Regions from separate parts of the Streptomyces sp. CA-111067 genome, predicted to be linked through region 2. Evidence: riboswitches for the same ligand, from Rfam matches in the RefSeq annotation. Region 2 holds a riboswitch; each other region holds the start of a gene.

Region 1 (4,699 bases), 3.5 Mb from region 2:
CGGCATCTCCGGCGACAGCGAGGCGTTCAGGCCGATGTCGGCCGCGGTGTTCAGCACGCCGAGGGCGTTAGGACCGATCACCCGCATGCCGTGGCTGCGGGCCTGCCTGACCAGTTCGCGCTGCCGCAGCCTGCCCTCGGGCCCGGTCTCGGAGTAGCCGGCCGCGATCACCAGCAGGCCGCGCACCCCGGCCTCGCCGCAGTCGGCCACCGCCTCGGGCACCCGCTCGGCAGGCACCGCCACCACGGCCAGGTCCACGCTCTCGCCGGTGGCGGCGATCTCCGCGACCGAGCGGTGCCCGGGCACCCCGTCGACCTCGGCGCCGGCCGGGAAGGAGTGGTTCACGGCGTGCACCCGCCCGGTGAAGCCGCCGGCCACGATGTTGCGCAGCAGCGTACGGCCGACCCCGCCGGGCCTGCGGCCGACGCCGACCACCGCGACCGACTCGGGCCGCAGCAGCCGCTGCATGCTGCGCGCCTCGGCGCGGTGCTCGCGGGCCCGCATCACCGCCACCGACTCGGTGGTGGGCTCCAGGTCGAGTTCGAGGTGCACCACGCCGTCGGCGAAGCTGTGCTGCTGGGTGAAGCCGGCGTCGGTGAAGACCTTGACCATCTTGCGGTTGGCGGGCAGCACCTCGGCGGTGAAGCGGCGGATGCCGCGCTCCCTGGCCACCGCGGCGATGTGCTCGAGCAGCGCGGAGGCCACCCCGCGGCCCTGGTGGGCGTCCTGCACCAGGAAGGCGACCTCGGCCCGGTCGCCGGCCCGGCCGGACACGGCGCGCCCGCTCGCGTCGGTGCGGTCGTAGCGGACGGTGGCGATGAACTCGTCGCCGATGGTGGCGGCGAGGCCGACCCGGTCGTCGTAGTCGTGGTGGGTGAAGCGGTGCACGTCGCGGTCCGACAGCCGCGGGTAGGGGGCGAAGAACCGGTAGTACTTCGACTCGTCGGACACCTGCTCGTAGAAGCCCACCAGGCGGCCCGCGTCGCCGGGTCCGATCGGCCGGATGTGGGCGATCCCGCCGTCGCGCAGCACGACGTCCGCCTCCCAGTGCACGGGGTAGGGGTGCGGCGGCTGCGCTTGCGTCATGGCCCCAGCGTATGCGGCGCGCCCGGTTCGCGACGGGCACCGGCAGGGGGCAGTCTGGGGTGGTCCTGGACGGGGCGGTACGACGATCGTGCGAGACTGGTCTAGACAACTTCACGTACCGGGTACGACCCCGGGTACGACCCGGGAACCACCTGAAGACGATCCGAAGGGCAACACTATGGTTGAGCGCCGTGTCACCGTCGGCTGGGCGGACGGCCTGCACGCCCGCCCCGCGTCCATCTTCGTCCGCGCGGCGACGGCCGCCGGCGTGCCGGTCACGATCACCAAGGCCGGCGGCGCCCCGGTGAACGCCGCCTCGATGCTGGCCGTGCTCGGCCTGGGCGCGCAGGGCGGCGACGAGGTCGTACTGGCCTCGGAGGCCGACGGCGCCGACGCGGCACTCGACCGGCTGGCCAAGCTGGTCGCAGAAGGGCTCGAAGAACTGCCCGAGACGGTCTGACGCAGCGGAATTCAGCGGGCCCGGCAATCCCCCCGGATTGCCGGGTCCCGCCCGTTCCTGATGACAAGCAGCCGCAATTACGGCAGCCCTATTCCCAGGTCTTGTATACGGCGTGATTGTTAATTGCGGCGGCGCACCGCGTTTACGGGATGTTTCAGGGTCCTCACCGCCGAGGTGCGCTCGACATGGACCGCCGCCAGCCGGCCGGCCCGGTCGGCGTCACCGCGCGCCACCGCGTCCACCAGCGCCGCGTGCTCCTCCCACGCCTCCACCGCCCGGCCCGCGCTGCCGTCCCCGTACACCCAGGCGATCTTGTGTCTGAGCTGGGTGAGCAGCGCGGTGAGCGTCGGGCTGCCGGACGCCTGGGCCAGCGTCTCGTGGAACCAGCCGCTCAGCGACGGCAGGTCGGACAACTGGCCCTGCACCGCGCGCTCCTGGCCGAGCCTGACCAGTCCGCGCAGCACCTTCAGATGCGCCTCGGTCCGCCGTCTGGCCGCCCGCGCGGCACCCAGCGGCTCCAGCAGTCCGCGCAGTTCCAGCAGGTCGGCCGCCTCCTGCTCGGTGGGCTCCGCCACCGAGGCGCCGGCGTGCCTGCGGGTGCGGACGAACCCCTCGGACTCCAGGGTGCGCAGCGCCTCGCGCACCGGCACCCGGGACACGCCGTAGCGCTGCGCGAGCAGTTCCTCGGTGAGCCGGCTGCCCGGCGGGAAGAAGCCGGCGACGATGTCGTCGCGGACGGCCGTACACACCACCTGGGCGGAGATACGACGCCCCGAGCCGTCCTGGCCGTTCACATCCGATTCCACATCGCAGGACTCCGTTCTTTCCCCGTATTGTGCGCGACTCTATTCCAGCACGCACGGGAATCAGAAAGCAGCCCCAGAATTCGGGCATTGTTTTGGGACAGCGCCGCCCTTTTCGGACGCCGCCGCGGCCGTGATCGGACGCCGGCCGGCCCGGCGGACCCTCGTTCGGGGCCCGCCGGGGCGGGTCAGACGCTCAGGCCGTGCTTGCGCAGGTAGGCCACCGGGTCCACGTCCGAGCCGTAGTCGGGGGTGGTGCGCACCTCGAAGTGCAGGTGCGGCCCGGTGGCGTTGCCGGTGGCGCCGGACAGCGCGATGCGTTGCCCGGGGGTCACCCGCTGGCCGACCGTGACCTGGATCGACGACAGGTGGCCGTACTGGGTGTACTCGCCGTCGGCCATCCTGATCACGATGTTGTTGCCGTACGAGCCGCCCCAGCCGGCCTCGACCACGGTGCCGGCGCCGACCGCGTGCACGTCGGTGCCCATGGCCGCGTGGAAGTCGATGCCGGTGTGCCGGCCGGACGACCACAGATTGCTCGACGCCAGGTAGCCGGTGGAGACGTAGGAGTGCGCGACCGGCAGCACGAAGGAGTTCAGCCGCTTGCGCTCGGCGGCGCGGGCGGCCTGCTGCCGCGCCTCGTGCACGGCCGCGGCCTGTGCCTTGGCGGCGGCCTTGGCCATCGCCGCTGCGGCCGCCTGCTCGCGGGCGTGCTGGGCCCGCTCGGTCCTGGCGGCGGCCTCGCGCAGTTGCGCGTCGGCCTGCGCGGCCAGCGAGTCGGCGAGCGTCTCGGGCACGTCGAGTGCCTGGGCCAGGGAGACGGGCTGTACGGCGGCCGGTTCCGCCTGCCCCGGCGCGGCCATCGCGCTGGCGCCGAGGCCGCCGGTGGCGGTGACGACCGCGACCCCGGCCAGGGTGGTGCCGGTGCGCAGGACGCTGCGGCCGGGACGGCGGTGCTTCCCGCGGGACGCGGACTTGGGCTGGGGCTGGGGGTGGGTGAACGCCATGAAGCGGCGTCGCTCCTTTCCTTCCTTCTCGCCTACCGGGTTAGCTGACGGGTTCGGAGCAGGAAGGTCTCCTACGGGTCCGCCGCCCGTGGTGGGCGAAAGGTCCCGATTCACCCCAGGGAACTCTTGGTTCCCCGGCTCCCCTGACGGGGACTCGGCGATGTGCGCCCGGGCCGCCAGGCGCGACTGCTGGACGGGCAACGGTCGTTGACGCTAACCGGGCACACGGTCGTACTTCAAACAGATCGGCTCATATGTTGCGTACGCCACACGGCCGCACATCAGGCCGCACCGCCGTATCCGCCACCCGGACCGGGGCGGGGCCCATGCCCCGCCCCGGTTCGGCCTGACGTCGAACTCCGGCTGGCGGAGCCCTAGGGGCTGTTCGAGGTTTGGATCTTTGAGAGGCCCGGTGGTCTGTTGCCGGTGGCTGGTAGAACTCGTGCGTGGCGCGTTTTGACGTGACGGATGCCGAATGGGCTCTGATCGAGTTGCACTTGCCGGTGACGGCCACCGGGCCGTTGCCGCGGCGGGTGCGGGACCAGTTCAACGGGGTGCTGTGGCGGTTCCGGACCGGCAGTGGCTGGCGTGATGTCCCGGACCGGTACGGGCCCTGGTCCACCATCTACTCCCGGTTCAGCAACTGGGCCAAGGCCGGGGTGTTCCAGGACCTGATGGACGCGTTGATCGCCGAGGCGGCCGCGCGGCGGCAGGTCGGCCTGGAGTTGGTCAGCGTGGACTCCACGATCGTGCGGGCGCATCACGAATCGGCAGGTCTGGCAGTGGCCGGGGAGACCCTGGACGCCCTGGAACAGGCCCTGACCGAGGAAAAGGGGGCTCCGCTCCCGCGACAACCGCCGGTGCTGCGGGTGATCCGCCGACGACCGGTGCGGACACGAGTGGCACAGACACGCCGAACCCGGACCGGGCTGCAGCGCGACGGCGTTGCAGGGCCAGGGCGGACGCCGCCGGGCTCGGCCGGTCCCGAGGCGGACTGAGCAGCAAGATCCATGCCGCGGTCGACGCCACAGGACTGCCCCTGTCGTTCGTCCTGACTCCCGGACAAGCCGGGGACAGCCCTCAGTTCCAGACCGTCCTGGACAAGATCCGCATACCTGGCCCGGTCGGCCGCCCCCGCACCCGACCACAGGCCGTCGCAGCGGACAGGGCCTACTCCTCCAAGGGCAACCGGGCCTACTTACGCCGGCGCCACATCACCGTGGTCATCCCGGAAAAGATCGACCAGCAGGCCAACCGCAAGAACAAGGGCTCAGCCGGCGGACGGCCTGTCACCTACGACAACGAACGCTACAAACAGCGCAACACCGTCGAACGCAGCTTCC
Region 2 (4,699 bases):
TTCGGCAGCCGGTCCACCAGCGAACCGTCGGCCAGGAACAGCACCGTGTCCGCGTACGCCGCGGCCACCGGGTCGTGCGTCACCATCACCACCGTCTGGCCGAACCGCTCGACGCTCTCGCGCAGCAGCTCCAGCACCTGCCGCCCGCCGGCGGTGTCGAGCGCGCCGGTCGGCTCGTCGGCGAACAGCACGGCGGGCCTGGCGGCCAGCGCCCGGGCGATCGCCACGCGCTGCTGCTGGCCGCCGGACAGTTCCGCGGGCCGCCGGTCGGCCAGGTCGGCGATGCCGAGCCGGTCCAGGATCGCGGCCCGCTCCCTGCGCTCCTCGCGGCTGCCGCGCCGGCCGGCGAGCTGCTGCGGCAGCCGGACGTTCTGCGTCACCGTCAGGTAGGGAATCAGGTTGTACTGCTGGAACACGAAACCGACGCGCGTCCGCCGGAACCTGGTCACCGCCGCCTCGTCCCCGCCCGGCAGCTCGTCGCCGCCGACGAAGACCTGCCCCCCGGTCGGCCGGTCGAGCCCGGCCGCGCACTGGAGCAGCGTGCTCTTGCCGGAGCCGGACGGCCCCATCACCGAGGTGAAGGTGCCGGACTCCAGCACGAGCGACACCCCGTCCAGCGCCGTCACCGGGCTCGACACGCCCTCGTACACCTTCGTCACCGACGCCAGCCGCAACGCTTCCCCGGCTCCGCCGCGTACCGGCCTTTCCTCTGCCACGCCGTACGTCATCATCTCCGCGACCTCTCCCTGGTGCTTGTGGTCCTCCGACGTCATGCTTCGACGCTACGGAGATCGCGGGGGCGGGAACATGCTGCCAGGATCCGGTTTCCGCACTACAGAAAACCCCACCATGGGGGGTGGGGCGCGTGGTTCGGGTGCGGCCCCGGGGGCGGGTCGGTGGGGTGCGGGTGCGCTGGGGCTGGGCGGGCAGTTCCCCGCGCGCTTCGGGGGCTTGCCTGGTCGGGGCCAGTGGGGGGAGGGGTGTCAGTGGTGCGGGATATCGTTCCAAACATGGCGCTGAGAGACATCACGAGGCTTGAGGTGGACGAGGCGGTGGCGGAGTGCGACCGGCTCGGGCGCGCTCAGTTCCTGCGCGACTACGGGTTCCGGCGGGCTCAGCGCTACCTGCTGTCGTACGGCGGCAGGCTGTACGACTCCAAGGCCATCGTCGGTGTCGCGCACGGCTATCTGCCGGGGCGGGAGCGGTTGACGGCGAAGGAGTTCGTGGGGGGCGACGCCACGGTCGCCGCGCTGCTGCGCCGCCTCGACTACACGGTGGTCTCGGGTGGGCCGGCGGATTCGGACGGCGCCGAGGAACTGCTCGCCCGCATAGCCGGGTTGACGGTGAACCGGGCGTCCGGGCGCGGGCCCGCGCTCTACCAGCCGATCACCTTGCTGTGGGCCATCGGGCGGGCCCGGCACGGGGCGCGGCGGCTGCTGCCGTGGGACGAGACGCAGGAGGCGGTCGGCGGCCTGCTGGCCCGGCACGGGCAGCGGAACGAACGCCCCCGGCCCGACTACCCGATCGCCGCCCTGCACCGGGCGGGCCTGTGGGAGTTGCGCGATCACGAGGGCGCCGTCCCCAGCGCGCACGGCGACGCCGAACTACGGCGCTGGTTCGCCGCCAACCAGCCCACCGGCGGCCTCGCCGACCCCTACCACGACCTGCTGCGGCGCTCGGGCGAGACCCGCCTCGCCGTCCTGTGCACCCTGCTGGAGACGTACTTCGACGGGCTCGACCACCGCGAACTGCTCACCGAGGTCGGCCTCTACGACGAGGGGGTCGCCGACGACGCGCCACCGCCGGCCGGGCCCGGGGATGGTGCCGGGGATGGGACCGGGGGCGAGGCCGGGACCGGCGGCGCGGCCGATCAGCCGGCCGCGACGCCACCCGTCCCTGCGGACCCCGCCGCCCTCTCGGCCGCCGCCGAGGAAGCCGCGGCCATGCGCGCCCGGGCCGCCGAGTACGACCGGCTGTGCCGGATGGCCGAACGCCGGGAGCGGGAACGGCGCCAGGCCGGCGAGGCCCCGCGCCGTGACGCCACCGGCAGCGACCCCATACGGCTGGCCGCGGCCCGCAAAGCCGTGCTCAAGCGGAGCGACGGCGCTTGCGAGAACCCGACCTGCACCGGCCAGCCCGCCGACGTCACCACCGCCGGCGCGGCCATCCTCGAGGTGGACCACGTCGTGGAGCTGGGCCTGGGCGGCCGGGACCACCCCAGCCAGATGATCGCCCTCTGCCCCAACTGCCACGCCATCAAGACCCGCGGCCGGACCCGCGACGCCCTGCGGTCCGTCCTCCTTGAGCTGGCCCGCGAGCGGCATGTGCGGCTGCGTTCCGGCAACGCGAACTGAGCCGGCGGCTCGGCGCCGAGGGCAGGCCGGCTCCGGCCGCACCCGGGGCAGGGCGCCGCGCATCCGGGCAGCCCGCCGCGCGCCCGGGCAGGCGGCCGGCGCCCGTGCCAGGCGGCCGCTCGCCGGCCACCCCGAGCGCGTCGCCGGTCAGCCGCCGTTGACCAGCCGGATGTACCGCACCCAGTCCCAGTTCGGCCCGGGGTCGGTGTGGTCGGTGCCGGGCACCTCGACATGCCCGATGATGTGCTGCCGGTCCTTGGGTATCCCGTACTTGTCGCAGATCTCGGCGGTCAGCGCGGCCGACGCGTGGTACATCGCCGCGGTGAAGTACGAGGGCTGGTCCACCCAGCCCTCGTGCTCGATGCCGATGCTGCGCGTGTTGTAGTCCCAGTTGCCCGCGTGCCAGGCCACATCGTGCTCGCGCACGCACTGGTCGATCGCGCCGTCCGCGGACCTGACGACGTAGTGCGAGGTGGCGGCGTGCGCCGGGTCCTGGAAGAGCTTGATCGTGTCGCTGAACGTCTCCTGGGTCACATGGATCACCACCAGGTTGATCGGATAGGTCGAAGGCCGGTTGGCCACGGTGTAGTTGGCGGTGCTGGCCGGGGCCCAGGTGGCCGACGGGTAGTCGACGGTGCCGGCGGCCGGCCGGGCCGTGCGGGTGGCGGCCGAGGCACGGGTCCTGCCGCCGGGCCACAGCTCGCCGGCCAGGCCCGCGGTGGCGGCGGCACCGAGGGCCAGGCCGCCGCGCAGCAGCGAACGGCGGCTGGCGGAGGAGGAGTTGGCCGGTGAGTCGGCTGAGGACTCGGCCGAGAAGCCGGGCGAGGAGCTCTCGGCGGACCGGGATTCGGGGGAGTGGCTGGAGCTGGGCATGGGGGCTCCCTGTGGGGCGGGCAGGCGTCAGCACGGTGGGGCGAGTGCATGACAAGAACGTGGGGCTCGTTCATCGTGCGACCCGGCCCCCTGACCTGCCAAGGGCTTCGCGAATTGGCAGAGGTCCAGACCGCTGGCACCCGGCCCGTCTGCCGCCCGCGCCCCTTGCCCACAAGGCGCGCCACCGCCACCTACTCACTCAAGGTAGCCATCTCAACCCCCTCCGATAACAACTGACTTACGCTCCTGTCACCGCCCAGCCACACCACTTGCCCGCTATACCCCTACTACGACTGATGTGGCCGGTTGGTTCCCGCCGTCAACTCTTGGATTCGGCTTGGAATTCGCCTCCGGCTCTATTAACGTTCGATAACGCAGCGCGGTCGTCACCGTCGCCGAACAGGCGGCACCGTGCGCTTGCCGAATCCCGTCCGCGGGAACCGGGGACCCGCCCTTCTGTACGCCGTCACCCACGGCTCAGGAGGGGTCCAATGGGGTGAATCGGGCAGCACTCAGGCCCGTAGGAGACCTTCCTGCTCCGAACCCGTCAGCTAACCCGGTAGGCGAGAAGGAAGGAAAGGAGTGCGCCCGCCGTGGCGTCCAACCAGCCTGCCTACGCTCCACCCGCTCCGGAGGCCGAGTCCGCCGGAGCCGGTGGTTGGGACGAGTTCCCCGCGTCCGAAACGCCCGACGCCGCCGCTTACCTGGACGATCTGCGCGGCAGGCACCGGTTGCCCCGGCAGCGCAATCTCGCCCGTGGCACGACCGTGCTCGGGGTCGCGGCGATGGCCGCGGTCGGGGCGGGAGGTGTGGCCGTCGCCGCGGAGTCCGCGCCGGCGCCGCTGGCCGCGCCGGACCTGAGCGACGTGAGCGAGGCGCCCGGCCCCGACGTACTGGACGCACCGGACGCGGTCGGCGTGCCCGAGTCGCCGGGCGTCCCCAACTCCGTTGCGCTGTCAGCCGTCAAGGAGCTGCCCGAGGCCGCGACCCCGGCCGCGGACACCCCCGTACAGCCTGTGCGGGGTGCGGCGGACGGCCAGGATGCGGCCCAGGACCGTACGGACCCTGACCCGGCCCCGGACTCCGACCCGGCCGCCACCACGGACACGCCCGCCGGAGTCCCCACGGCCGTCGAGCCCGGCGAAGCGCTCCGCACCCGGATACTCGGCCAGGTCGCCCGCCAGCGCGAGGCAGTCGCGCGCGCCGAGCGCGAGGCCGCAGAGAAGGCCGCAGCCGACCAGTCAGCCCGCGAGGCCGCCGCCCAGAAGGTGCGCGAGCAGGCCGCCCAGGCGAAGGCCGCCGCCGAGGAGAAGGCGAAGGCCGAGGCCGCCGCGGCAGCCAAGGCGGAGGCCGAACGCCTGGCCCAACTGGCCGCGTCCTACGTCAAACCGGTCGCGTCCTACACCCTCACGGCGGGCTTCGGCGAGTCCGACTCGCCCTGGGCCACCAGCCACACCGGCCAGGATTTCGAC
Region 3 (4,699 bases), 3.3 Mb from region 2:
CGCCACGGTGTGCATCGGGCAGGCGGCCTCGGCCGCCGCGGTGCTGCTCGCGGCCGGCGCGCCCGGCAAGCGGATGATGACCCCGGCCGCCCGGATCCTGATCCACCAGCCGTCGCTGGGCGACGTGGTGCAGGGCGACACCTCCGACCTGGAGATCCAGGCCAACGAGCTGCTGCGCACCCGCGAGCGGCTGGAGGCGATGCTCACCCGGCACACCGGCCAGGACGCGGACCGGATCAGCGCGGACATCGAGCGGGACAAGGTCTTCGACGCCGAGGCCGCGGTGGCCTACGGGCTGGTGGACCGGGTGACGAGCAGCCGCAAGTCGATCCCCGCGTACCGGCCGCGGTGAGCCGCGGTGGTACCCGAACTGCCGCCGCTGCCCGCCCTGACCCGGTCGGAGGGCGAACTGATCGACAGCTACCTGGAGATCGTCGACCTGCTCGGCCGGATCAACCCGTCGCGGACCGCCGACACCTACAGCGCGCTGCGGGCCGCCCAGGCGCTGGTCGGCCGGGCGGCGGAGCTGCGTGACGCGCTGGCCACGATGCACCTGCGCGGCGAGTCCGCCTTCCACCACGCCACCCTCGGGCGGGCGCTGCGGGTGCTGGACGGCGAGCGCCGGTCGTCGCTGGTCGTGGTGGCGCCGGAACGGGCTCCCGGGCCGCCGGACTGAACCGCCAGACGTACCCGCCGGGGACCGGCCGGCCGAGCGGCGTCGCACCGCCGGTCGATCGCCGGGCCGGTCACTCAGCGGCAGGGGGTCCCCCGCACGGCGGTAGCGGCCACCTCCGTTGGGGTAGCCGGAAGCCGCCGGAAACGCGGCGTCCGACTTGCGCGTGGCGGCTTGACGCCGACCCGCGGATATGAGCCGCGCGCAGGTCAGGCGGTGCGGTAGTCGCACCGGTCGGGCTTTCGCGAGCGGACATTCACTCGATCGGATGACATGTGACGAGCATCACATAGCGCGTTTCCCGCCCGGTCGCGGCGGCCGGTGTGCGTGACGATCCGTAGTGACGACAAGCCCCCGCCGCCGTGGCGGGGCGGTCCGCGCGGAAGCCCAATCCCGCCGGCGCGCGGATGCCAGGTCGCGACTCGAGTGCAACGGCGGGAGCGGAGGACCCAGGCACGACGGGGCCGGTCCGGAACGCATCCGGGCCACTCCTTGGGGTGAAGCCGCAGCACGCGGCCGGGCATCTTCGCCTGCCCGAACCCGACAGGTCATCCTTCGCAGGCTGACGACGAAGGGTTGCGCATGACCACGCCCAACCGCGTGTCCACCCGGCTGACCCGGATCGGCGCCGCTTCCGTCCTGACCGCCGCCGTGGTCGCCGTACCACCGCTGCTGCCGCACACCGCGCAGCGGGCCGAGGCCGCCACCCAGGCCGCCAAGGCGCTCGGGGTCGCCGCCTCGAAGAAGGGCTCGCCCTACCAGTGGGGCGCGGCGGGCCCCAGCCGCTTCGACTGCTCCGGGCTGACCCTCTACTCGTTCAAGCGGGCCGGCAAGACCCTCCCCCGCACCGCCGCCGCGCAGTACGGCAGCACCAAGCACATCTCCGCCGGCTCCCGCCGGGTCGGCGACCTGGTGTTCTTCCACAGCGGCTCGGCGAGCTCCTCGGTCTACCACGTCGGCATCTACGCGGGCGACGGCCGGATCTGGCACGCGCCCAAGACCGGCGCCCGGGTGCGGCTGGAGAAGATCTGGACGGGGGGTGTCTGGTACGGGCGGGTGGGCTGACCCGCCGGGCGGCGCCGGTGCGGTCAACGCACCGGCACCGCCCAGGGGATCATCACCCAGACCGTCTTGCCGCCCTCGTCGGTCGGCGTGACCTGGAGCCTGCCGCCGGACTCCGCGGTGAGGTGACGGATGATCACCATCCCGCGCCCGTTGTCCTGCTGCACGGCCCCGGGTAGCCGCTGCGGCCAGCGCGGGTGGCTGTCGGTCACGCCGATGTGCAACCGCTCACCCCGCTCCCACCGGACGTCGATGGTGAAGGTCGGGGACATGCCCGAGGTGTGCAGCACCGCGTTGGTGGCCAGCTCCGAGACCATGAGCCGGACCGAGTCGGTGGCCGGGTCCCCGTCCGGCATGCCCCAGTCGGTGAGCAGCCCGCACACGTAGCGGCGGGCCGTCGTCACCGACGCCGGCTCGCTCGGCAGGGTGATGGACGCTTCCTGAAGATCTGCCATCGCGACACAGTCCCTTTCCCGCCGTGACCGGGCTCCGGTGCGTGGCGGCCGTCCGATGCGGGCCCGGAAGTGGGCCCGGATGCGGCGGGTTCGCGCCAGAGTGCCACTAATCGTGCCGCCATTGCCGGTGTCGCACAGCACAATGCATATATCTGTCGCTCAAATCGGTGAACTCTGCTACGTGAGAACGCATTAGGTCGGCACACTGTCGTAACGGTTCCCATACCGTCACACCGCGCACTTCTGGAGGTCCGAAGCACCATGGAACGAATGCCCGCCGTACGCCGGCGCAGGCTCGGCGAGGAGCTGCGCCGGCTACGTGATCTGGCCGGTCTGACAAGTGGGGAGGCGGCCCGGCTCGCGGGCTGGCACCAGTCGAAGGTCAGCCGGATCGAGACCGGCCGCAGCAGCGTCAGCGCCGAGGACGTCACCGTACTGCTCGACGTCTACGCGGTGCGCGACGAGGACACCAGGGAGCTGGCCGACACGCTGGCCGGGCAGGGCCACCAGCGCGGCTGGTGGCACGACTTCCGCGACGTACTGCCGGTGGAGTACCGGGACTTCATCAGCCTGGAGACCGGGGCGAGGCGGGCCAGGTCGATGGAGAACAACGTGGTGCCCGGGCTGCTGCAGACCCGGGCCTACGCCAAGGCACTGACCGGTGACGTCATGCCCGAACTCGGACCGCGCGAGGCCGACGCCCTGGTCGACGTGCGGATCGCCCGGCAGGCGGTGCTGCGGCAGGACCCGCCGCTGGAGCTGTGGGCGGTGCTCGACGAGGCGGTACTGCGCCGCGGTGTCGGCGGCCCCGAGGTGATGGCCGCTCAGCTGCGGGCGCTGGCCGGGGCCGCGGAACTGCCGAATGTCCGGTTACAGGTCTTGCCGTTCGCCGCCGGCGGGCACATAGGAGTTACGGGTTCGTTCGTTGTCTTCTCATTTCCGCGCATTGCCGATCTCGACGTGGTTGTTATTGACCATTTGACGAGTAGTCTCTATGTCGATCGGAAAGAGGATGTCGCAGCGTACGGTGCCGCATTCGCCCGATTGTGTAAGTTTGCTCTTCCTGACGACGAGTCCGTGGCGCTGATCGGTAAGATCGCGGACGATATGTCGTGATAGCCGGGCCCAACGACAGGCGGGCGCACTAAGAAGGGGGCTCCATGGCAGCTCTGTCCCGGTACGTTTCCTCCAGTGCGGCGCTTTCCGGCGTGACGTGGCGGCGCAGCAGCCACAGCACCGCCGCGAACAACTGCGTGGAGACGGCGAGACTCGCCACCGGTCTGCTGGCCGTCCGTGACTCCAAGGACCGGCAGGGGCCGGCGCTGCTCTTCGCGCCCGGCGCCTGGTCGGAGTTCGTGCGGGCACTGAGCGGGGACGAACTCGTCCGGTCCTGAACCGCTCGGTCCCGCTCGCTCCCGCTCGGTTCCGTTCACGCACCGCCCGATTCCGTCCGCGCTCTGCCCGGTTTTGTTCAGCCGCGCGGCGCGGTCCTCGCGATTGCGGCGACCGCCGCTTCGATCTGGCCCTCCGTCAGGTCGCAGCGGGCGGTCAGCCGCAGCCGGGAGATCCCGTCGGGCACGGACGGCGGCCGGAAGCAGCCGACGGCCAGGCCCTCGTCCCGGCAGCGCGCGGCCCAGCGCACCGCGTCGTCGGCCGACGGCGCGCGCACCGAGACCACGCAGGCGTCGGGGGCGGTCACGTCGAGGCCGGCCGCGGTCAGCCGCCGGTGGAACTCCCCGGCCACCCCGCGGGCCCGCTCCGCGCGCTCGGGCTCCCGGCGCAGCACCCCCAGCGCGCCGAGCGCCGCGCCCACCGCGGCCGGTGCCAGACCGGTGTCGAAGATGAAGGTACGGGCGGTGTTCACCAGGTGCTCGATCACCGCGGCCGGCCCGAGCACCACCCCGCCCTGCGCGCCCAGCGACTTGGACAGCGTCGCCGTGCACACCACGTCGGGCGCCCCGGCCAGTCCGGCGCCCCGCGCGGCGCCCCGGCCGCCGTCGCCCAGCACGCCGAGCCCGTGCGCGTCGTCGATCAACAGCCCGGCGCCGTAGGTCCGGCAGGCCGCCGACAGTTCCGGCAGCGGGGCGGCGTCGCCGTCCACCGAGAACACCGAGTCGCTGACCACGACGGACGGCCCCTCGTGCCCCCGCAGTGCTTTGCGTACGGCGTCCGGGGCCGCGTGCCTGACGACCTCGGTGGTGGCGCGGGACAGCCGGCAGCCGTCGATCAGCGAGGCGTGGTTGCCCGCGTCGGAGACCAGCAGGGTGCCGGGGCCGGTGAGCGCGGTGACCGCGGCGAGGTTGGCCGCGTAGCCGGAGGCCAGTACGAGCGCCGCCTCGAAGCCGGTGAACTCGGCGATCTCCGCCTCGAGTTCGGCGTGCAGCGCGGTGCTCCCGGTGACCAGCCGGGAGCCGGTGGATCCCGCGCCCCAGCGCAGGCAGGCGTCGGCGCCGGCCCGGGTCACCTCGGGGTGCCGAGTCAGGCCCAGGTAGTCGTTGCCGGCGAGGTC

What was found. Region 2 has a riboswitch for cyclic di-AMP ahead of ACQPW6_RS16135 (peptidoglycan DD-metalloendopeptidase family protein). Riboswitches for the same ligand answer to the same signal wherever they lie in the genome.
Region 1: it holds a riboswitch for cyclic di-AMP, as region 2 does, so the genes downstream of both, ACQPW6_RS32140 (M23 family metallopeptidase) here and ACQPW6_RS16135 (peptidoglycan DD-metalloendopeptidase family protein) in region 2, are expected to answer to the same signal.
Region 3: it holds a riboswitch for cyclic di-AMP, as region 2 does, so the genes downstream of both, ACQPW6_RS01880 (C40 family peptidase) here and ACQPW6_RS16135 (peptidoglycan DD-metalloendopeptidase family protein) in region 2, are expected to answer to the same signal.

The regions. Positions count from the first base shown of each region.
Region 1 is NZ_CP192103.1:7,238,206-7,242,904, reverse strand. Features, by position in the region: gene ACQPW6_RS32155 (GNAT family N-acetyltransferase) at 1-1,086, opposite strand, end outside; gene ACQPW6_RS32150 (HPr family phosphocarrier protein) at 1,265-1,546, shown strand; gene ACQPW6_RS32145 (GntR family transcriptional regulator) at 1,666-2,352, opposite strand; gene ACQPW6_RS32140 (M23 family metallopeptidase) at 2,538-3,356, opposite strand; cyclic di-AMP (ydaO/yuaA leader) riboswitch at 3,371-3,526, opposite strand; partial or broken gene ACQPW6_RS32135 (IS5 family transposase) at 3,803-4,699, shown strand, end outside.
Region 2 is NZ_CP192103.1:3,724,700-3,729,398, reverse strand. Features, by position in the region: gene ACQPW6_RS16150 (ABC transporter ATP-binding protein) at 1-731, opposite strand, end outside; gene ACQPW6_RS16145 (HNH endonuclease signature motif containing protein) at 1,011-2,354, shown strand; gene ACQPW6_RS16140 (N-acetylmuramoyl-L-alanine amidase) at 2,502-3,227, opposite strand; cyclic di-AMP (ydaO/yuaA leader) riboswitch at 3,636-3,808, shown strand; gene ACQPW6_RS16135 (peptidoglycan DD-metalloendopeptidase family protein) at 3,821-4,699, shown strand, end outside.
Region 3 is NZ_CP192103.1:434,248-438,946, forward strand. Features, by position in the region: gene ACQPW6_RS01870 (ATP-dependent Clp protease proteolytic subunit) at 1-352, shown strand, start outside; gene ACQPW6_RS01875 (hypothetical protein) at 359-676, shown strand; cyclic di-AMP (ydaO/yuaA leader) riboswitch at 1,084-1,252, shown strand; gene ACQPW6_RS01880 (C40 family peptidase) at 1,256-1,738, shown strand; gene ACQPW6_RS01885 (ATP-binding protein) at 1,762-2,190, opposite strand; gene ACQPW6_RS01890 (helix-turn-helix domain-containing protein) at 2,452-3,306, shown strand; gene ACQPW6_RS01895 (DUF397 domain-containing protein) at 3,351-3,584, shown strand; gene ACQPW6_RS01900 (8-amino-7-oxononanoate synthase) at 3,662-4,699, opposite strand, start outside.